2 linked regions of the Cellulophaga algicola DSM 14237 genome follow. The protein of the gene in region 2 interacts with the protein of the main gene of each other region in a pairwise test. Links are inferred from orthologs where the notes say so. Each region holds a gene or a part of one and is shown on either strand. Other genes may lie near its edges. The genes, in order: CELAL_RS04340 and CELAL_RS10035.

The links.
Region 1: the proteins of CELAL_RS10035 (region 2) and CELAL_RS04340 interact in binary tests that used the Escherichia coli proteins (3 or more experiments, as listed by UniProt). The link is inferred for Cellulophaga algicola DSM 14237 from one-to-one orthologs.

What each region holds. Positions count from the first base shown.
Region 1 is NC_014934.1:999,622-1,011,119, forward strand. What follows is about bases 5,040-7,904. They hold CELAL_RS04340 (ABC-F family ATP-binding cassette domain-containing protein), read right to left. Parts: upstream 7,498-7,904; coding sequence 5,581-7,497; downstream 5,040-5,580. Other genes in these bases: CELAL_RS04335 (leucine-rich repeat domain-containing protein), read right to left, coding at 5,040-5,411; CELAL_RS04345 (DUF983 domain-containing protein), read left to right, coding at 7,589-7,904. Outside these bases: CELAL_RS04315 (efflux RND transporter permease subunit), read right to left, coding at 1-1,254; CELAL_RS04320 (efflux RND transporter periplasmic adaptor subunit), read right to left, coding at 1,254-2,384; CELAL_RS04325 (hypothetical protein), read right to left, coding at 2,551-3,435; CELAL_RS04330 (leucine-rich repeat domain-containing protein), read right to left, coding at 3,605-4,483; more of CELAL_RS04335, read right to left, coding at 4,515-5,039; more of CELAL_RS04345, read left to right, coding at 7,905-7,993; CELAL_RS04350 (NAD(P)/FAD-dependent oxidoreductase), read right to left, coding at 8,003-9,085; porN (type IX secretion system ring subunit PorN/GldN), read right to left, coding at 9,148-10,050; porM (type IX secretion system motor protein PorM/GldM), read right to left, coding at 10,154-11,498. UniProt on the Escherichia coli protein: Genetic data indicate it may be involved in ribosome assembly or function.
Region 2 is NC_014934.1:2,305,375-2,317,376, forward strand. Bases 2,201-5,569 are described here. They hold CELAL_RS10035 (2-oxoglutarate dehydrogenase E1 component), read left to right. Parts: upstream 2,201-2,579; coding sequence 2,580-5,369; downstream 5,370-5,569. Other genes in these bases: CELAL_RS10030 (hypothetical protein), read right to left, coding at 2,201-2,478; odhB (2-oxoglutarate dehydrogenase complex dihydrolipoyllysine-residue succinyltransferase), read left to right, coding at 5,422-5,569. Also shown: UDP-glucose 4-epimerase GalE, read left to right, coding at 1-186; CELAL_RS10025 (hypothetical protein), read left to right, coding at 1,601-1,954; more of CELAL_RS10030, read right to left, coding at 1,951-2,200; more of odhB, read left to right, coding at 5,570-6,642; CELAL_RS10045 (cytochrome-c peroxidase), read right to left, coding at 6,719-8,071; CELAL_RS10050 (retropepsin-like aspartic protease family protein), read right to left, coding at 8,166-8,609; CELAL_RS10055 (TatD family hydrolase), read left to right, coding at 8,646-9,413; CELAL_RS10060 (asparaginase), read left to right, coding at 9,422-10,453; CELAL_RS10070 (MotA/TolQ/ExbB proton channel family protein), read left to right, coding at 10,689-11,480; CELAL_RS10075 (hypothetical protein), read left to right, coding at 11,504-11,941; CELAL_RS10080 (ExbD/TolR family protein), read left to right, coding at 11,953-12,002. UniProt on the Escherichia coli protein: E1 component of the 2-oxoglutarate dehydrogenase (OGDH) complex which catalyzes the decarboxylation of 2-oxoglutarate, the first step in the conversion of 2-oxoglutarate to succinyl-CoA and CO(2).

The sequences.
Region 1 (11,498 bases), 1.3 Mb from region 2 along the record:
TTGTATTGGCGATTTTCCTTTTTCATAATGTTGGTATATATTTTCTGCAATTACAATTCCATCATCAACCAAAATACCAATTACAATAATCATCCCGAAAAGGGAAAGAATATTTATAGTAACGTCAAAATATCCTGCAAAAATAAACATCCCTAAAAAAGAAATAGGGAGACCAAAAGCTACCCAAAATGCCAAACGTGTATTTAAAAATAAGGATAAGAAAATAAGAACTAACAACATTCCTTGCCAAGCATTAGTAATTAGAAGTTGCGTACGCTGATTTAGAGTTATTGATTGATCCCGAATAACATCTAAATGGACATTATTATATTTCTGATTAAAATCTTCAACATATTCATTCACCCTTTCTGCAGATGTCGTTAAATCTTCAGAATTTGTATTCGTGATCGCCACAGATACGGATAAGTTGCCGTTATAGTAAGAGGCATTAGGCGATTCTTCAAAACGATCTCTAATAATCGCAACATCTTTTAGTCTAATGATCTGTCCAGAAGGGCTCGCTTTAATTATCAAATTAGTTATTTCATCCCCATAATAAGATCGGTTATTGGCTCTAATTAAAAATTCTTCAGTATCGGTTTTAATATTCCCCCCTGTGACTAAAATATTTGCATTAGAAACTGCTGCTGATACATCACTAAATGAAATGCTATACGCTAATAAACTATTTTCATTTACTGCTATTTCTATTTCCTCATTAGGGAAACCAGAAATTTCTATCTGAGAGATTCCATCTATAGCTCTTATATCATTTTCAATTTGCCTTCCTATCTGCTTTAATGTAACGAGTGGAATATTTTCCCCACTAATTGCAAAACTAATAGTTTCTCTAATATTTTCATTTTTGGCAACCACCAAAGGCTCCATGCCTGTTGGAAAAGAAGGAACTCTATCTACCGCATTTTTTACTTCTAAAAGCATAAAATCAATATTCTCCCCTTTTTCAATCTCAACACTTATAGAACCACTATTCTCACTAGATTTAGACGTAACTCTATCTACTCCTTCTAGTCCCTTTAAATTGTCTTCAATTTTTAAGACAATCCCTTCTTCAATTTCTTGAGGAGATGCACCTGGATAGGCAATAGTTATAGATATTACACTAGAATCTACTAATGGAAAGAATGACGACTTTAGAGACATTACCCCCACAATACCAAATACCGTAATGGCTAAAAGAAAAACGGAGACAGCTACATGGTATTTAATGAAATATGTTATAATCTTTTTCATTAGTTCCCTGCTTTAACTTTGTTATCCATTAATTTCTTAACTAACATTCCTGCGTAAGCACCTACAACAGGTTTTGAAACAATGGTTTCGCCATCAGGAACGTTTTTTAAAACTACAGTTTTATCTGAAAAATATATTGGAGTTACATCTATAACATCTAATACACTGTCATGAATTACGAAAATTTGATCATTTTCTAAAAGTAAACCTCTAGCTACTTCTATTGCATTTTCTTCTTTCTTAGCATTTAGTTTTGCCTCTAAATACATTCCTTCTTTTAATCCTTTATTTTTTATCTCTATAAAAGCTTTTATTGTTTGAGATGCCTGATCAACATTCCCATTTATTCTAGTGACAATTCCGCTATACTCATTTGTCTTATCAAGATTTATTAAATGTACCGTTTCACCAATTTGTAATAAATCGCTATATGTTTTTGGTATGGACACTTCAAGCTCATACACATCCGTATTAATAAACTCCCCCAATTTTTGACCAGTTCTCACGAGCGTGCCCTCATTAACCAAAGCCTCCGTTAAAATACCGTTGAAAGGAGCTGATATTCTGTATTTGGCCAAACGTTGCTCAAGAGTTTTAACATCATAATAGCTAGTCAAGATTCCTCTACCTGTAATAAAGTATTTTTCTTTATCAGTGGTCATTTCTGGTAATACCGCTATAGTTTTGTTCATGTCAAACGCACTCAAATATGCTTGCCATTTACTATATATTTCAGGATAGTCTAACCTTAAGTCTGGCATTATAGACGTTAAAAGATTATATAAGTTACTTTTTGCTGATTGAACTGTAGCGCTATATTCTGCAGCATCAATACGTATGATTGCCTCTCCTCTGTTATAACTCTCACCTGTTTTAAAAAGTTTGCTGCCTTTTTTAAAAACTCCTTGTACCTCGGCATAAAGCTCTACACGCCTTTTAGCAACAACATTACCATGCGCAGAAATTACAATTGGAATTGTACCATTGATAACCTTTGAAGCAAAAACAGTTTTTATTACTTTTTCTGGTTTAGGTTTTTTTTCATTTTTATTGTTTATTAATGTTATGGCTGCGAAAACAGAAAGTGCAATTAGGACAATGCCTATAATAGATAGTACTATTTTTCTCATAATTAAATTGGTAGCTTGGAATGGGGTTAGACTACAAAACTATTCAATAGTTTAATTTCGTTTAGTTAAACATTTCTTAAAAAAACCTCAACAGCCTTTTGTTTTCATATCAAAAAAAAGGGCACTATAAATAGCACCCCTTTAAAATAATTATATATTTTTTATCTTATTCTAATTTCAACTCTTCTACTATGGGCTTTAATACTGGTACCAGCTCTAACTCTACTAATTCTGCTCCTTTTTGTAAGCCTACACTATCCGTATTTAAAGTAATGAGTCGCTCTTTATTAAGATTCTTTAAATTTTCAAAAGAGACAAAATTATTCCCTTGAAGTTGTAAGTATTTTAAATCTCCCAATCCTTCTATCCCCTTAGGAACAGGGCCACTAAATTTATTATAAGCAAGTGTAAGTTCATACAGCTTTGGTAATTTATCAAAATTTAAAGCTATAACCCCGCTCAATTTATTCCCAAACAATCCCAAAACCTCCAAATTATTCAAGGCTTCGAAAGATAAAGGTATGGTCCCTTCCAAATAATTACCTGAAAGATTAATTATTTTAAGGTTTTTAATCGTTCCAAGACTTTCAGGAATTGGACCAATAAATGCATTATTATATAAAGAAAGCACTTCTAATTTTTGCAATAAACTAAACTCACTAGGTATCTTGTTTTTTAAATTATTCATTTCAAGACTAATCTCCTTTAATTCTATAAGACCTAAAACTTCTATGGGAAAATTACCTTTTAAGTTGTTCAATGATAAATCTAATACCTCTAGTTTTTTTAATGCTGCCATTTCTTTAGGTAGGCAACCTGTAAGGTTATTTCTTCCTAAGGCTATTGAAACTACGTGATGATCGCTGATTTTTATTCCATACCAATTTTCTACAGGTTCTGAAATATCCCATTGAATATTCCAATTAGCTCCATTAGTAGCTGTAAACAATGATAATAATGCGTTCTTTTCATCTTCAGGAACTTGGGCCTTGGAGATAAAACAATAAGAACACAAGAAAACAAATAATACTTGTTTGTTTATTAATCTCATGATTTGGTTAATACATTTAAACGATAGGCTTGGTTGTAATCACCTTTCATTTATGGTTTATAAATAGGTTACGTATTAGCTATAACGTAAAATCGTTATATTTATGATAAATGTATAAAAAAAGAGATACTATATAGTATCTCTTTTTAATTAACTTAGTTTATTATTTTTAATTATTGGTATCATCCTCAAATTTAGTATCGGCCATTCTTGTTGTATATTTTTTGATGTCTTTAAAATCTGGAGCGGTTTCAATTTTTTCATTGTCAAAATCAAACACCAATAAGCTACTCACTTTTAAGGAATAGATATCTTCAAAAGAATCAAATCCGTTATTCTGTATTTGAAAAATTTGTAAGCTTGCTAATTGACCTACCTCTTTAGGTATTGCTCCATTTAATTGATTATTAGCTAATACTAATTCTTTTAAATTTATTAAATTACCTAATTCAGAAGGTAGTTCTCCTTCTAGCCTATTCTCAAATAAACCTAAGGACTCTAATTGGTCTAACTTACCTATAGATAAAGGTATAATCCCCTTTAAGTTATTACTGGATAAATTTAGAGTTCTAAGTGCTTTTAAATCCCCTATACTATTTGGTATTTCACCTGATAAAAAATTATTGAAAGCGGTTAATTCTTGCAACGCAGTCATCTGACCTAAGTTTTCTGGTAAAGACCCCTTCAATCTATTCATTTCTAATTTTAGAATTTCAAGATTTTGTAAAGTACTAATCTCTAAAGGTAGCTCCCCTGTTAATTGATTGAAGGCTAAATTTAATTCCTTTAGATTTTTGAATGTTCCAATACTCCCAGGCAACACACCACTTAAATTATTGTGAAACAGATTAATCTTTACGACTCTATCATTCTTCACAGAAACGCCATACCAAGTAGTCACCGGACTATTTAAATCCCAAGTATGATCCCAATCTTGGCCACCGGTTTGCGTATACAAATCAATTAAAGCCTCTTTTTCTACTTTAGAAATCTCAGCATAAGAATTAAAACTTATACATACTGCAATTATCAAAAATGTTTTCATCATCCTTTTCATACTTATGATATTTTATATCCTATTAATTATCTTCACCATCTTCAAACTTAGTCTTTGCCGTACGTGTATTCGAGTCTAAATAAAGGTCTTTTAAATTCCGTTTATTATATGATGTATTTGTATTGCCATCAAAATCAAAAACTACCAAACTAGATGCTGCAGATGAAAAATCTGTAACAAGATGTATCTCAAAATCATTTTTTTGAATCTGCAATACTTCTAAGTTTTTCATCTTTAATATTTCAGACGGAAATTTGCTTGAGAAATAATTATCAGCAATCACCAACGTTTTTAAGCTTTTTAGCGTACTTATATTTTGAGGAATATCTCCTTTTAAATTATTTTCTGATAACTCTAACCGTTCTAATTTTGATAAGTTAATAATAGATACCGGAAGTTCTCCTTCTAAATTATTATTTGAAAGCGATATTACTTTCAAATTTTCTAAAGAGCCTAGTATTTCAGGTAGATTTCCTGAAATATTGTTATTAAAAAGATCTAAATGTTCTAGTTTTCTCAATGCTCCTATTTCATTAGGAATAGCACCTTGTAATTTATTTTTCCCCAATCGTAATACTTCCAGATTTGCTAATTGAAACAAACCAATAGGTAGATTTCCTTCAACACGATTAAAGGCTAGATTCAATATTCTTAAATTTTGCAAATTACCAATACTTACTGGTAAGCTTCCTGTTAGATTATTATTAAATAAAGTAATTGAAATTACGTGGTTGTTTTCGATTATTACACCCGCCCAATTAGTTACATTACTAGATAAATCCCACGAGACTTTCCAATGCTCACCATTAGTGCTCTCATATAAATCTATAAGTGCTTTTTTTTCTGCTCTAGGAATGGCAAATGTAGTCGTTGTAAAAAACAAAATAACTAGCAGTGATCTCCAAATTTTAATCTTCATACCTTATATTTAATAAAATACCCCTATAACAAGTATAAGAATACTCTTACAAATTTATGCTAATATGCCGTATGTTGTATAAGAATTCGATGAACTACATGTAAATCATCCAATTACGTTGTGAAAACACGATTATGTGTAGTAAATGGATGATAACCTGTAAAAAATATTAAGAAAGTTCTTCTAATTTTAGTGTAATGTCCTCCCATTGCTCCATTAATTGCTTTAAAGTCTTCTTCTTTTTCTCATAAGAATCAAAAAAACCTGGCTTTGCAATAGTGGCATCATAATGGTTTAATAAGTCTTTATCTATTTGTTTAATTTCCTTCTCTAATTGTGAAATATTACTTTCAACTGAACTCAATTTATTGTTAAGGGACTTCAGCTTTTTTTGGTCCTCATAACTCACTTCTTTCGTTACAGACTTTTTCTCCTTTTTAGAAACTTTAACTTGTTTTTTCTCTATTTCTCTAAAATCCTCAACCTTACGTTGTTCTAAGTAAAAATCTATATCACCCAAATACTCTTTTATTGCACCATCTTTAAATTCATACACATTGCTCGTAAGACCTTGTAAAAAATCTCTATCATGAGAAACAAGAATTAAAGTTCCTTCAAAACTCTGTAGTGCTTGTTTTAACACATTTTTAGATTTTATATCTAAGTGGTTGGTAGGTTCATCCATCACCAAGACGTTAAAAGGCTGTAAGAGCATTTTAGCTAATGCTAAACGGTTTCTTTCTCCACCAGATAATACTTTCACATATTTATCTACCTCGTCTCCTCTAAATAGAAAAGAACCCAAAATATCTCTTACTTTACTCCTATTGGTTTCATTAGCCGCATCAATCATCGTATTTAGTATGGTTTTATTACCATCTAAATATTCTGCTTGATTTTGAGCAAAATATCCTATTTGCACATTATGCCCTAGTTTAAGGCGACCTTGATGTTCTATATCTCCAACAATAATTTTAGCTAATGTTGATTTACCTTGTCCATTCTGCCCAACAAAAGCGGTCTTAATATCGCGTTCTATTAGTAAATCTATATTGTTTAATACTTCTTTTTCTCCATAATGCTTAGATAAATCCTCAATTTCAATCACAACCCTACCTGGAACAACTGATATTGGAAATTTTAAATTCATAACACTATTATCATCTTCATCTACCGCTATACGGTCTAGCTTATCTAGCTTTTTTATTAAAGATTGTGCCATTGTTGCTTTAGAAGCTTTTGCTCTAAATTTCTCAATTAACTTTTCTGTCTGTTGTATTTGTTTTTCCTGATTTCTTTGCGCACTTAATTGTTGCTCTTGGATCTCTTTACGAAGCACTAAAAACTCTGAATATGGTTTATTATAATCGTAAATTCTCCCTAAAGAAATCTCTATAGTTCTGTTCGTAACATTATCTAAGAACATTTTATCATGCGATACAATTGCTACGGCACTTGAGCTAGATCTTAAAAATTGTTCTAACCAAATAATAGATTCAATATCTAAGTGGTTGGTAGGCTCATCTAAAAGCAAAACATCGTTATTCTGAAGTAATAATTTCGCTAATTCTATCCGCATACGCCATCCTCCTGAAAACGTATCGGTGAATTTGTCAAAATCTTCTCTTTTAAAACCTAATCCTAATAATATTTTTTCTGTTTCTCCCTGGTAGTTATACCCTCCTAAAATTTCATAGTGATGGGTTATATCACTCAAATCTTCAATAAGCTTGGTATACCCATCACTTTCATAATCGGTACGTTCTGCAAGCTGCTGGTTGGTGTACTCTAATTGTTTTTCTAAAGCTATAATTTCCTCAAATGCTTGATATGATTCTTCTAAAACAGTTCTGCCCAGTTCAAAATCTAAATCTTGCTTTAAAAAACCGATACGAACTTCTTTATCTGAAGCTATAATCCCTGTATCTGGTTGCATTTCTTTAGACAAGAGTTTTAACAAGGTAGATTTTCCTGCTCCATTTTTACCTATTAGGCCAACTCTATCGCCAGTATTTAAGCGAAATGAAATTTCTTCAAATAGATATTCGCCAGCGAATGAAACAGAAAGATTATGAATATTAAGCATTTATTGTATTTATTTTTCTTTGTTAGTTTTTTGTGACTTTAGTTACATAAGAAGACTTCCTAAAATCTTATTTTTGCTAAAACTTTTGCAAATGTTAAAAAAAGGAAACAAACTCTACAGTATTTTAACAGGAACTTGTCCCAAATGCCAAAATGAAAGCATGTATTTGGATAAAAACCCCTATCATATGACCAAAATTTTTAAAATGCACGAGCGTTGTTCAAATTGCGGTACAAAATACAAAATAGAACCTTCATTTTTTTATGGCGCAATGTACGTAAGTTATGGTGTAGGAATTGCTTTTGCGGTAGCTGCATTTGTAATTACTTTTTTATTCATTGGAACTAGTTTAAAAACAAGTTTTTTCACGATCATGGGAACACTAGTTGTATTTATGCCACTCATTATGCGCTTAAGCCGTAATATCTGGATTAATATCTTTATTAGCTACGAACCTAATGCCGTTAAAAATGAATCAAAAAAAGAGACCCTTTAAATAAACTCCTTATTTTTTCTGATAGTATTTTTTTGTAAAACGTGCTATATTCATCTCTGGGTGAATAGCTTCCTTATTTTCTATAAATTGGTATAAGGATGCCGATGCCGTTGGGGCAATCATTACTCCTCTAGATCCAAACCCATTTAAAATGAATAATTTTTTTTCATCAGGGTGTTGCCCTACTAAAGGTCTGCGATCTGCTACCGTTGGCCTTATCCCTGCAACATGATCTACAACTTCATAAGCACAGTTTAAAAAAGTATCTAGTTTTTCTAATAACTCAAGCTTAGATTCTTCTGTAGGTAAATTGGTTTTATCTTTCCATTTATAAGTAGCCCCTACCCTATATAAATCTGATCCTAATGGGATAATAAAAACCGAAGATTTTATTACATTTTCTTCTTTTAAGGCTGGTGCTTTTATGGTCAATAACTCTCCCTTAGTACCATTGAGCGGCAAATAGTTAAAAAACGGATTATCAGTTAAACCAAAGCCTGTAGCAAAAATAATTTTTTTAGCAGTTACTCCTTTATACGTAATAGCATCTTCGTTTATTTCAAGGCAAGTATAATCAAAAGTTTCTTGCTGCAGTAATTCCTTCTCTAAAAGATACCTTTCATAATTTACTAACAACACCTTGGTATCTATTCTTCCGGTATGCCGTACTTCCCCATAACCAAATGGAGCATCAACACTTACATTATTGTTTTTTTTAATTGTAGTCGATAGGAAGTAGTTGAGTTGTGGTTTATCTGAAGCTTCAAACCACATATTTTGCTCTTCAATAGATGCAAACCTTCGTAACACAGGAATTTTAAAATCTAGCTGAACTTGAAGTTTCTTTGATAATTTTTCATAAAAAGGCAAAGCTTGTTCAAGTTGTTCTTTAGCATTCCAAGCAAGCGTAAAACGTTTTAATATTACTGGGTTATACAAACCACCAGCGACAACTGATGACGTTTGTGATTTATCTGCAATTACACGGTATGTTTTGGAATTCCCCTCAAGTTGTTCACAAAAAGAAATACCCGCCAACCCAAGGCCTACGATTAAATAATCTATCATACCGCAAAGGTAGCTAATTGGCATAAAAAAAAGCCTTAACCAATGGCTAAGACTTTTTTGTTTTATATTGAATTGGAATTTTTAAATTAGTAACTCCACATATCCTGTTCCTTATCTCTAATTGTTTCTTTGATACGATTAGATTCTAGTAATTGGAATAAAGAGTTATCTGAAATATAATCTTTAATGGCACGATCACCAAACACGTTATCTTCTTTATAAATTGTTGCATTAAATCTTCTTGCATTTAACAACATATCAAAAGATATAGGCTGTGCAGAGTTTCGTTGATTAAATACTTTGGCTTCATGAAGAATTTGTCTTGCACTTGGGTACCATACCCAAAACAATGCAACTTTGTTTTCTTCTTGATCCATAGATTCATCATCAATAAAGTTAACATCTGGAGCTCTTGGAGCAATACCTAAAAGTCTGTATTTTAATTCACCTTGACGCTTATCAAAATACCAAATACCTTTTATTAAGTATTCTTCTAAATCAGCTGCTGCTAAATCTCTTCTGTTAACATATTCTGGAGACACTTGCTCACCTGCATTATATTGCTCGTAACCGTAATCGGTTGTATCAATTTTTTGCATGGTAGCTTCTAAGTCAGAGAATTCTCTTTTCTCCGTAAAATAAGAATCTGCGTAGATATCTTTAATTTTACCGTTTTTAATGTTTTTAATTAAAACATCATACAAAGATCTTCTATCAGAACCAATATTTACAGTATCAACTGGATAGTATAAAGGAAAGTTTACTCTCTCATCTAAATCGATAACCTCCCATACTGTTTTTGACCATAGAATATCTCTATCATCAACATAACCGTATTCTAAAGGAGCGTCATTATCGTTCTCTATTTGAGAATCTGTTTTCTTACCTATCTCTTCAGGTTTTTTGGCATTTAATATATTTGCCTGAGCCACCATTGATATTGGCAATAAAGTTACCGCACCAATTAATAAAACATTTTTCCAATTCATTTTTAAAAATTTATTTGTTTTTACACCTTTACTGAAATTCGTTATAAGTCGTTTAGAAACTACGTTCTTATAAACTTATAACGCTTTTCAATAAATTTTATTACTAGTTAGTAAGTTCAACCACTACTGGTGATACTTTTTTCAACCTGTAAGACTTGTTATTTGTTATATAAGCTTCGATATCGAATATCTGAACAGCATCTCCACGGCCAGCTCTTTTTAAAGCAGACTTCGCAGCACCATTCAATTTATTACCTCTAACTACCACCGTTGGTTGACCAGGAACTTTAAATTTGAATCCACTTACAGCAAGATTTAAATCAAAATCAAAATCTTCTAATAATGCACCAACAGTAGATATTTCTAAGTTAGTTCTAGGCATTTTAGCAGTGTTAGTTTCTCCTCTAATTGTACCATTTGGTCTAGGAATATCTTTAATTCTAAATTTAGCTGGTGTATTTATTCTAGAACCATCTGGTAATGTTCCTGAAGCCATAATTGTAACCTCTCTACCTGTACTAGGGTTCATAACATACTGACTTCCAGATCTCTTAGATAATCCAGGAGCAGAAGCACTAACTTTATTATCAGGAATACCTGGTATAGAAATGGTCATTGGGTTAGCAACACCACGATACACTACATTCATCTTATCTGCTGCAATTAACGCTGCATTAGGCTTAGAAATAGTAGCAAAAGAATTATTTACTTCTACTGGAACTTCTGTACCATCTTGCATAAAGAAAATTGTACCTGCTACTACGTGATCTCCTGGGTTACCCGTATTGATCAACATTTTAACACCACCAGCTTCAAGTTTGTAATCTGTATCTGCTGTTAACTTCTTACCATCAAGAGTTAGTTCTGCTCTAACAGGTGTAGAAGAGTTATCTGTTTTACTAATGATAATTTTACCATCATATTTTTCTCCAGAATAAAAAGCAGATTTAGATCCAAAAAGAGAAGTTTTAAAGTTTGTTAAAGAAACTTGATCTGTTAAGTTACCTTCCAACATAGATTTTAAAGCATCTTCTTCTGTTGACTTAATATCAGCTTGTAACGCTGTTATTTTAGTTAAAGAAGCTATTAAAGGAAAACCTTCATAATGATAGTTTAACCAATCTTGCTTTGTTTTATCTTTCTTTTCTACTTTACCATTAGCATCGCCTGTTTCAAATCTAGCAATAACTGAAGATTTCAATTTCGCTGGTACCAATACAGAAACTTTAGTACGGTACTCTTCAATTCTTTTCATGAATTCTTTACCACCTTCTGCCAAATTATCTCCTGCGAAGAATTTTTGATCTAAAAAGTCAGATTTATCCATTACTTGATAATCCTTAGGGTCTTCAACACCTACAGTCATACCTTTCTTAAGAGCTTCTAAATAATCATAATACTCTTGAGATAATTTTTGTACTGATTGTGCTTTCTTGAAATCTTCAGCA
Region 2 (12,002 bases):
AAAAGTTTTGAGAAGGTATCAGGAAAGAAATTGAATTATAAAATTGTACCACGCAGAACAGGTGATATTACAGAGGCCTATGCAAATACAGAAAAAGCGAATAATGAATTAGGTTGGAAAGCAGAATCTACTTTAGATGAAGCTATGAAATCTGCTTGGGATTGGGAGCAAAAGGTTAGAGCTTAGACTGAGAGTAAACTATAAATTTTAACAATAGAGCAGAAATATATGTATATTTCTGCTCTGTTTGTTTATAAAAACACCTCGAAATGAAAAAAATAACCACGCTTACGCTTCTTTTAGTTTTGACTTCTTTTTTAAATGCACAAGATACGTACCTACAGTGTGGTAAAATTATAGATATGGAGTCTGGTAAAGTATGGTCAGAAAAGACTGTAGTTATTTCGAGGACTAAAATAAAGGAGATAAAAAAAGGGTTTGTGTCGGGAGGTGCTGCAGATGCTGTCATCGATTTGAGGACAAGTACTGTGATGCCTGGTTTTATAGATATGCATGTACATATTGAAAGTGAATCTAATCCTAGGACATATGTAGAGCGTTTCACTGATAACGAAGCAGATATTGCTTTTAAATCAACCGTTTTTGCCAAGAAAACATTAATGGCTGGTTTTACTACAGTTCGAGATTTAGGAGGGTCCGGAGTTAATATAGCTATTAGGAATGCTATAAATAAAGGAATAGTAGTAGGGCCCAGGGTTTTTACAGCAGGTAAATCTATTGCTACTACTGGTGGTCATGCGGATCCTACAAATGGTAGAAGCCATGAGTTTACAGGAGATCCAGGTCCAAAAGAGGGCGTGGTTAATTCTCCTGAAGAAGGTAGAAAAGCGGTTAGACAACGGTATAAAGATGGTGCAGATGTTATAAAAATTACAGCAACAGGTGGCGTTCTTAGTGTGGCTAAGAATGGTAAAAATCCGCAATTTACAATTGATGAGATAAAAGCTATTACGCAAACTGCGGATGATTATGGTATGTTGACAGCAGCGCATGCACATGGTGATGAGGGAATGCAAAGAGCTATAAAAGGCGGTATTAAGACGATAGAGCATGGCAGTTATATGAGTGAAGAAACAATGGAATTAATGAAGCAGTACAATGCGTATTTGGTGCCCACTATTACCGCAGGGAAACAAGTAGCAGAGTAAGCAGAGATTGAAGGGTATTTTCCGGAAGTAGTTGCTGTTAAGGCAAGAGAAATAGGGCCCTTAATTCAAGGAACATTTTCAAAAGCCTATAAGAAAGGGGTGAAAATTGCCTTTGGAACAGATGCAGGGGTATACCCCCATGGCTTAAATGCTAAAGAATTTGGGTATATGGTAGAGGCTGGGATGCCAGCTATTGAAGCCATGCAATCTGCAACGGTAACAAATGCAAATTTATTGGGTGTGGCAGATGAAGTGGGATTAATTAAGGTTGGATATTTTGCAGATATTGTTGCGGTATCAGGTGATCCTCTTCAGGATATATCGCAATTAGAAAATATTACCTTCGTTATGAAAGAGGGCCAAGTTTATAAAAATGAGTTAAAACCCTAGTCTGCTAGAACCAAAATCTACTTCTGTTTCGTACATAAAGTATGATGCTTAATTTTACAGACAGCAACGCGCTTTTAACGGAATCAGTAGATAGTGGTCTTTATCAAAATCTTGTAGCTCAATTGGTGAAAGATTTTGGTTTAGCAAATGTAGATATTGACCTTCCTTTTCAAGTAAACCCTAAGAACTTAAAAACAATTCTTCATCAAAAAATCTATAGATTGATGATGGAGCGTTTTGCAGATTATCTTAATCTATTATATATTATAGATGTTCCAGAAAAAAAGGTAAAAGAGATTAAAGCTTCAGATGTTGTTGATATTTCCAATCATGTTGCTTTTTTAGTGCTGCAACGAGAATATCAAAAAGTATGGTTTAGGCAGAAATATGCTTAAAAATAAATCCTAACAAAAGGAATCAAAGCGTCTGAGTAGATGCTTTTTTCATCATGCAGCACATTGTATTTTAAGCCAACCGTAAAATTCCTATTTACATATCCAGCTCCTAGATAAAGTGCAGGGCTCCAATAGTTATCTTTAAAATCTCCATCCATAAAAGAAGTGGTTCTGTTTATCCTCAACTGCTCTAATTCACCAGATAATTGAATGGCTGGGATTATGTTATACAGGGAAATTAAACTTCCGCCATAAGCGGTAAGTGTATCATCATCAAAGGTGGCATAACTGAAGTTCAATTGTACGCCAGCGGCAAATTTTTCGGATACTTGGTATATTGCACTTGGGGAAATTGAGCCGTTAAAATAACCGTTGCCAAATCCTAGTCCTATTCCTCCGCCAAAACGAACATTATCCCAAAATTCTCCGGAATTTGTATTTTGCGAAAACGTTAGCGTTGACGAAAACGCAAAAAATAAAATCAATTGCCATCTTTTTAAGAACAAATCAGTCAAAATATTCATAATTGTTATTTTTCTTTAATATTAGTACCTAATATAGGACTAGATTTTTGAAATGTTGTATTTTTGACTAAATTTTATTCACAGGGAAGAGAAAATTATTTATGGATAAATATTCCTTTTTAAACGCTGCGCATACTTCGTTTTTTGCAGAGTTATATGACAAGTATTTAATTAATCCAGATAGTGTTGAGCCTAGTTGGCGCGCATTTTTTCAAGGATTTGATTTTGGCCAAGAGAGTCTTTTAGATGAACTTGACTTGCCAGTAACACCAAATAATGTTGCTGCACCATCTGGCACTTCAGAAATGCCACAATCACTACAAAAAGAATTTCAGGTTATTCGATTAATTGACGGGTATAGATCTCGTGGACATTTGTTTACAAAAACAAACCCTGTTCGTGAGCGAAGAAAATACGAGCCAACGTTAGCTATTGAAAATTTTGGCTTATCCTCAGAAGATTTAAATACGGTGTTTACCGCAGGAGAAATTTTAGGCATAGGTCCAAATACCTTAACGGAGATAATTTCGCACTTAACCAATATCTATTGTGATGCAATAGGGGTTGAGTACATGTATATCAGAAGTCCTGAGCGAATTAAGTGGATTCAAGATTGGCTAAATGTCAATGATAACCATCCTAATTATGATGCAGAACAAAAGAAAAAAATTCTTAGAAAACTAAATCAGGCAGTTTCTTTTGAAAGCTTTTTGCATACAAAATATGTAGGTCAAAAACGTTTTTCTTTAGAAGGTAATGAGTCGCTAATACCTGCTTTAGATGCTATTGTGGAACGCGCTGCAGTAATGGGTGTTGAGCAGTTTGTTATGGGTATGGCGCATAGGGGTAGACTAAATGTGCTTACCAATATTTTTGGTAAAGCCGCTAAAGATATCTTTAGCGAATTTGACGGTAAAGATTACGAGCAAGTAATTTTTGATGGTGATGTTAAATATCACTTGGGTTGGACTTCTGAAAGGATGTCTGATAATGGGAATAAAATAAAAATGAACATTGCGCCTAATCCATCTCACTTAGAGACTGTTGGTGCAGTTGTAGAAGGTATAACAAGAGCAAAACAAGATACACATTACAAAGAGGACTTCTCTAAAGTGTTACCAATTGTTGTGCATGGTGATGCAGCCATTGCAGGGCAAGGTTTGGTGTATGAAGTTATCCAGATGGCTAATCTTGATGGTTATAAAACTGGTGGTACAATCCATATGGTGGTAAATAACCAAATAGGTTTTACAACAAATTACCTGGATGCTCGTAGTTCTACTTATTGTACAGATGTAGGTAAAGTAACTTTGAGTCCAGTTTTACATGTTAATGCTGATGATGCAGAAGCTGTTGTTCATGCTTCTTTATTCGCTTTAGAATACAGAATGCGTTATAAGCGAGATGTTTTTCTTGATTTATTAGGGTACCGAAAATATGGGCATAATGAAGGTGATGAGCCTCGTTTTACGCAACCTAAATTATACAAAGCGATAGCCAAACATGAAAGTCCAAGAGATATTTATGCAGCAAAGCTTATTGCAGAAGGTATTATCGATGAAAATTACATTGGTAAATTAGAGCAAGAATATAAAGATTCTTTAGAAACAGAATTAGAAGATTCTCGTAAAGAAGATAAGACCGTAATCACGCCATTTATGGCAGATGAATGGAAAGGTTTTGTTCGTGTTCAAGAAGATGAGATGGTAAAGCCAATTGATACTTCTTATCCGCAAGATAAACTTACGCAAATAGCTAATTCTCTTACGAGTCTACCAAAAGGTAAAAAGTTTTTACGTAAAGTAGATAAGCTTATTGAGGATCGAAGAAAAATGTTCTTTGAGAATGATAAGTTAGATTGGGCTATGGGAGAACTGTTAGCATACGGATCTTTATTGCAAGAAGGTTTTGGCGTTAGAATGTCTGGTCAAGATGTAGAAAGAGGTACTTTTTCTCACCGTCATGCAGTTGTAAAAGTTGAGGATAGTGAAGAGGAAGTTGTTCCTTTAAATTTAATAGAAGGTAAAAAGGGCGATTTCCATATATTTAATTCACACCTTTCAGAATATGGGGTGGTAGGTTTTGATTATGGTTATGCCATGGCTAGCCCTAATACACTTACTATTTGGGAAGCGCAATTTGGAGATTTCAGCAATGGAGCTCAAATTATGATTGACCAATATATTTCTGCAGCAGAAGACAAGTGGAAATTACAAAACGGTTTGGTAATGTTACTGCCACACGGTTATGAAGGTCAGGGTGCAGAACATTCTTCTGCACGTATGGAGCGTTTTTTACAACTTTGCGCAAGTGATAATATGTTTATAGCAGATGTTACAACGCCAGCAAATATGTTTCACCTATTACGTAGACAGATGAAGGCGAATTTTAGAAAGCCTTTGGTTGTATTTACGCCAAAAAGTTTATTGCGTCATCCAAAAGCAGTATCTACTGTAGATGAGTTTGCTAATGGTGGTTTTCAAGAGGTGATAGATGATAGTGCCGCTGATGTTAAAAAAGTAAAAACTCTCGTATTCTGTACGGGTAAATTTTATTATGATTTATTAGCAGCTCGTGAAGAAAATGCTAGAGAAGATGTCGCTTTAGTTCGTGTAGAGCAATTATTTCCATTACCAGCTAGTAAAATGAAGGCGTTAATGAAGAAATATACGAAGGCAGATGATGTTGTTTGGGCACAAGAAGAGCCTAGGAATATGGGAGCTTGGAGTTTTATTATGATGCACTTTAGTGAGGCTAGTAAAGTAAGAGTAGCTTCAAGGCGTTTTTATGCGTCACCAGCAGCGGGTAGTGCAGTGCGCTCTAAACGTCGTCATCAAGAAGTGATAGATTATGTTTTTGATAAGACAAAAGATAACATGATTCGTAAGTAAGCTATTAAGTAAAGAAAAAAAGATACAGGTTAAAAATTAAAATTATACGATAATGATTTTAGAAATGAAAGTTCCTTCACCAGGGGAATCTATAACAGAAGTTGAAATTGCTGCTTGGTTAGTTCAAGACGGAGATTATGTAGAAAAAGATCAAGCAATTGCAGAAGTAGATTCTGATAAAGCAACCTTAGAATTACCTGCTGAAGAAAGTGGTATTATCACTTTGAAAGCAGAAGAGGGTGATGCTGTTGCAGTAGGTGAAGTGGTTTGTTTAATTGATACGAGTGCAGAAAAACCTTCTGGCGCATCAAAAGCTGCTGCTCCAAAAGAGGAAGTGAAAGAAACTCCTAAAGAGGAAAAGAAAGCACCACAGCCTGTACAAGCAAAAGAAACGTATGTATCTGGAGTAGCATCTCCTGCGGCAAAGAAAATATTAGCAGAAAAAGGAATGGAAGCTGGTGCGGTAAAAGGTACTGGTAAAGATGGTAGAATTACTAAAGAAGATGCAGTTCAAGCAGTACCTTCTATGGGAACACCTACTGGAGGAAAAAGAGGAGAAAGCAGGTCTAAATTGTCAATGTTACGTAGAAAAGTAGCAGAGCGTTTAGTGTCTGTTAAGAATGAAACGGCTATGTTAACTACTTTTAATGAAGTAGATATGTCTCCTATTTTTGAATTGAGAAATCAACATAAAGAATCATTCAAAAGTAAACATGGTGTAGGGCTTGGCTTTATGTCTTTCTTTACGCTTGCAGTGGTTAGGGCTTTAGAGCTTTATCCAACAGTGAACTCTATGATTGATGGAAAAGAAATGATTACCTATGATTTCTGTGATATTAGTATAGCGGTTTCAGGTCCAAAAGGATTAATGGTTCCTGTAATTAGAAATGCAGAAAACTTAACCTTTAGAGGGGTAGAAGCAGAGGTTAAAAGATTAGCGATTCGTGCTAGAGAAGGAGAAATCACAGTTAATGAAATGACAGGTGGTACCTTTACTATTACAAATGGTGGTGTCTTTGGTTCAATGTTATCTACACCAATTATAAATCCTCCGCAAAGTGCTATTTTAGGAATGCACAATATTGTTGAGCGTCCTATTGTTCGTAATGGAGAAATAGTAGCTGCACCAATAATGTATCTTGCATTATCATATGATCACAGAATAATTGATGGTAAAGAATCTGTAGGTTTCTTAGTCGCAATTAAAGAAGCATTAGAAAATCCAGTAGAATTATTAATGGATGGCAATGTAATGAAAGCATTAGAATTGTAATTCAATAGTATTAAGTTTGTAAAAAAAGCCTGAAGATGTTTATGATCTTCAGGCTTTTTTAGTGCTTTTTAGTTTTTTAATTACAATGCATATCTGCTCTAGAGCTTGGGTCTGCATTAGGGAAGCATAATCCTGTAGGCAACGCGCCAGGGGTGTATCTATTTAAATTTTTATCGGATAAACTGGTTTCAATGAATGCTGCAATAAGGTCTACTTCTTCTTCGCTTAAATGTAAAGGGGAAAATTTACCCGATAATTCGGAGGTAGAAACTTCTGTATTTTCATGTGTAGCAATGTTCTTGTATGCTATAACTTCTTTGATAGAAGTGAAGCTTCCTCCGTGTCCAAAAAACTGAACATCTGTTAAGTTATAAAGTTGGGGAACTTTAAATTTATAATTATCAGAGGTTTTGTTAGTGAAACCTCCACGGCCTTTTTTGGTAACGTCATCAATAATACCATGTACATTTGGGCCTTCTAGGTCTTTCATACCCAAGGCGTAAAATTCATCAGAGTTTAGTGCGGGTCCATTGTGGCATTGGTAACACTTTGCTTTTCCAAAAAATAAAAGAGCTCCTTTTTTTTCTGTTGGAGTCATAGCATCAAGGTCGCCTTTAAGCCAGTTTTGAAAATTTGTATCGTTAGATAAGATTGTTCTTTCGTAGGCGGCAATTGCTAAACCCGCATATACAAGGGAGTATCTTTCTGTAATAGCAACATCTGGAAAGGCTTTATCAAAAAGACTACTATACTCATTAGCGTCGCAAAAAGCTTTATCTAAGGCCATTCTATGAACAGATAATCCGGCTATCGCTTGGGTTTCTACGCCTTCAAAGCCCATTTGGTTTACGGCTTTTGGTGTTCCTTCGGTCCAATTAGCTTCGGTTCCTATGTTTTTGCTAGTTGCGCCAAATTGTCCATTCCACAACATTAATTTTTGATAGGCTGAGTTTAATACCGTTGGAGATTTTATAGGTTGTACATCAATCATGTCTTCTGTATATAAAGGATCTATGATTCTAGATTCACCAGCAATTCCAAATCCCATTCCTCCATCTCCTATACCTTGTTGTATTCCACTTTGGAAGCCTGCAGCACTATGGTGGCAGCTAGCGCAAGAATAAGTTTCTTTATTCGTTTCTGTTTTTCCTTCTAAGCCAATTCCGGTTTCATGAAATAATAATTGGCCTAATAATACTTTCTCCTCTGTAATTGGATTTTTAGGGTCTGACGGAATTTTGCTATAATCTGTACTATTAGGAAGTATGTAGTAGTTTAAATTTCCGGAAAGCTTTATTAATGTACTTTGTAATTCAGCATTTGTTAAGTCTTCTGCTAATGTTGTGTATTCGCTTTTTGTAGAACAGCTAATAAATAAGGTAAGTAATATAAGGAAGTAGGTTTTCTTTATAGTGGTATTTGAAAACATATAAATAGTAGGGTTTAGAATTTGGGGTAAATGTATGTAGGATTTTTAGAATATTTTCTGATGTAAGTCAATCTGCGTAAAATTTAGGTATTCTTCATTTTTGCCTTAGGTAAAGTACCTTTTTATCATAATCTATGATCGCTTTTCCCTTTTTCAATAGATCTGCACCTATAATTCCGTCTACTGATTTTGCATTATGATTGGTAAGTGCTTCATTTACATGTGTTAAATCAAAGAGAACAATTTTTAATTTTTTGGATGTCCATTTCCCTATTTCAATAGTGTTTTTTGTAGAAATTAAGGTTTCCATGTTTGTGGCGCCAGCTCCAGCAGCTTTTATATTGGATTCTTTTGATGTTAAATTGAAGGATTCAATTTGATCAAAACCTACACAGGTATTAGAAGCTCCAGTGTCTAATATGAAACTTCCTTCTATGCTATTTATTTTTGCTTTAATTTCAAAATGATTGGTACTAGTTAAAACTAGTGGTATTTTAAGGTATTTTTTTTGTTTTAAAAATTCTTTGAGACTCTTCACGTGTTTTTTTGATAAAGATAAGGCTATTTTTGTACCATGATATTTACAGATACACATACCCATTTATACAGTGAGGCATTTGATGATGACAGAATAGAAATTGTTAAAAAAGCGATTGATGCTGGTGTTCAGCGTTTCTTTTTGCCTGCTATAGATTCCACTTTTACTGAATCAATGATAGCCTTAGAGGAAGAATTTCCAGAACATATGTTTTTAATGACGGGTTTGCACCCTACTCATGTAAAAGATAATTATTTAGATGAAATAGCCCATGTAGAAGAGATGCTTAGTAAGCATAAATATTATGCTATTGGTGAAATTGGGATCGACTTATATTGGGATAAATCATTTGTAAAACAACAACAAGAGGCATTTAGAATGCAAATTAAGATTGCCAAAAGAGAGAAATTACCCATAGTTATTCATTGTCGCGATGCATTTGATGAAGTTTTTGAAATCTTAGAAGAAGAGAAGGCGGATGAATTATTTGGAATTTTTCATTGTTTCACTGGTTCAAAAGAGCAAGCGCTCAGGGCTATTGGGTACAATTTGAAATTAGGCATTGGTGGGGTGGCTACTTTTAAGAATGGTAAGATTGATCAATTTTTAAATGAAATAGCTATAGAGCATATAGTTCTTGAGACCGATGCGCCTTATTTGGCGCCAGTGCCATTTAGAGGAAAAAGAAATGAAAGTGCTTACCTTGTTAATGTGGCCACTAAATTAGCGACTATATATAATAGGTCTCTAGCAGAGATAGCAGAAATTACTACAACTAATTCTAAAGCAGTATTTGGAATATAAAATTGCCTATAATGACCAATAAAACTAAAATATTATTAATCTATACCGGCGGTACTATTGGTATGATTAAAGACTATAAAACTGGGGCATTAAAGGCTTTTGACTTTGGTAAATTGCAAAAGAATATACCTGAATTGGCACAATTAGATTGTGAGATTTCTAGTCATTCTTTTGATTCTCCCATAGATTCCTCAAATATTCATACCAGTCATTGGGTGTGTATATCAGAAACTATTGAGGATAATTATGATGCTTATGATGGTTTTGTTGTGCTTCATGGGAGTGACACAATGAGCTATTCTGCTTCTGCATTGAGTTATATGTTAGAAAATTTAACGAAACCAGTTATTTTTACAGGTTCCCAACTGCCAATAGGAGATTTAAGAACAGATGCTAAAGAGAATCTAATTACTTCGGTTCAAATTGCTGCTTTGCAAGCAAAAGGGGTAGCGGTAATCCAAGAGGTAGGTTTGTATTTTGAGTATAAATTGTATCGAGGAAATAGAACAACCAAGTTTAGCGCAGAACATTTTCAGGCATTTGGTTCGTTAAATTACCCTCCGTTAGCAGAATCTGGAGTACATTTAAAGGTGTTTAATGAATATTTGTTGAAGCCAAAAAGGAAAAAAAAGTTAATAGTTCATAAAATTTTAGATAATAATGTGGCTATTTTAAAATTATTTCCAGGTTTTAATGAACAATTATTGCAATCTGTTTTGCAAACACCAAATTTAAAAGCAGTAATAATTGAAACTTATGGCTCAGGAAATGCCCCAACAGATTTATGGCTGGTAGAAAATTTAAAAAAAGCTATAAAAAAAGGGATACATATTATTAACGTTACACAGTGCTCTGGAGGCAGTGTAATTATGGGGCAATATGAAACAAGTGAGCATTTACAGAAGCTGCAAGTTATTAATGGTAAGGATATTACAACAGAAGCGGCTATTACTAAATTAATGTATTTGTTGGGTTGTAAAATCTCAAATAAACTGTTTAAAACTGTTTTTGAAACTTCTCTTCGCGGAGAGATGGCTTAAAATTAACGTTGGAAATTTTATTTAATACTTTTTTTTTTGTTAATTCGACGCCTTGAAAAATTGATTATTAGAGAGGTGGCCGAGTGGTCGAAGGCGCACGCCTGGAAAGTGTGTATACCTCAAAAGGGTATCGAGGGTTCGAATCCCTTCCTCTCTGCAATTAATTTTTAATTTTTTAATTGTAAAATTTTTTTATCTTTAACCCATTAACTAATCTAATTTAAGTTTGAAAGAAATGAAAAGATTATTCTCTATCCTAGCAGTAGCTGGGTTATTTGTATGTAACACAAATACTGTTAACGCTCAAGTAAATGCAAATGCAATTACTTCTAACCTGTCTGCAACTATTGCAACAGCAGCAACTATGATTCAAGATGCAGCTGCAGCAGAGTCAGAAAGAGGTTTTGTTCAAGTATTAAAAGAAAAATTTATTGAAGGTGGAGCTGGCTTCATGGGTATCGTACTATTATGTTTGATACTTGGTTTAGCAGTTGCTATTGAAAGAATTATTTATTTAAACTTGGCAACAACAAACACTACAAAATTAAAGCAAAGAGTTGAAGATGCACTAGCTTCTGGTGGTATCGAGGCTGCTAAAGAAGTTTGTAGAAATACTAAAGGACCTGTTGCGTCTATCTACTACCAAGGTTTAGATAGAGCTGGCGAAAGTATCGAATCTGCTGAAAAAGCGGTTGTTGCTTACGGTGGTGTTCAAATGGGACAACTTGAGAAGAATGTTTCTTGGTTATCTTTATTTATCGCTATTGCTCCAATGCTTGGTTTCATGGGTACTGTAATTGGTATGATTGCTGCCTTCGAGAAAATTGCAGCAGTTGGTAACTTAAGTGCTTCTCTTATTGCAGGTGATATTCAAGTAGCGTTATTGACAACGGTATTTGGTCTTATTGTGGCTATTATTCTTCAAATTTTTTATAATTACATTATCGCTAAGATCGATAGTATTGTAAATGATATGGAAGATTCGTCAATCTCTTTGATTGATATGTTGGTAGATCACAAAAAATAAGTCGCACTTAATACTTAAGTAAAATGAATAAGATAATTAAAATTATATTAATCGTACTCAGCGTCCTAGGTTTAGTTCTATGGGTGATGATTGCAAGAGAACCTGAAGTTACAGTAGGTAATGGATCAATGAATTTTATGTTCATTATTACATTTATCTTGCTTGCTATAGCAGTACTTGCTAGTTTGTTCTTTGGATTGAAAAACGTATTCTCTACACCAGAAGGTCTTAAAAGAACTGCAATTGGAGTAGGTGGTCTTATCGTTGTTGGAATTTTATCATATGTTTTCGCAAGCGGTACAGATGTTAGCATTGAAGCAATGGAGAGAAAAACTGGAATCCTTACGGATGAAAGTACCATTAAAACTATTGGCACATTCTTAAATATGTTTTTCATATTGACGATTATTGCTGTAGGTTCAATGATATTGCCAGGTGTGAAAAAAATGTTTAACAAATAAAATAGATAACTATGCCAAGAAGAGGAGCACCACCAGAGGTTAACGCCGGTTCTATGGCAGA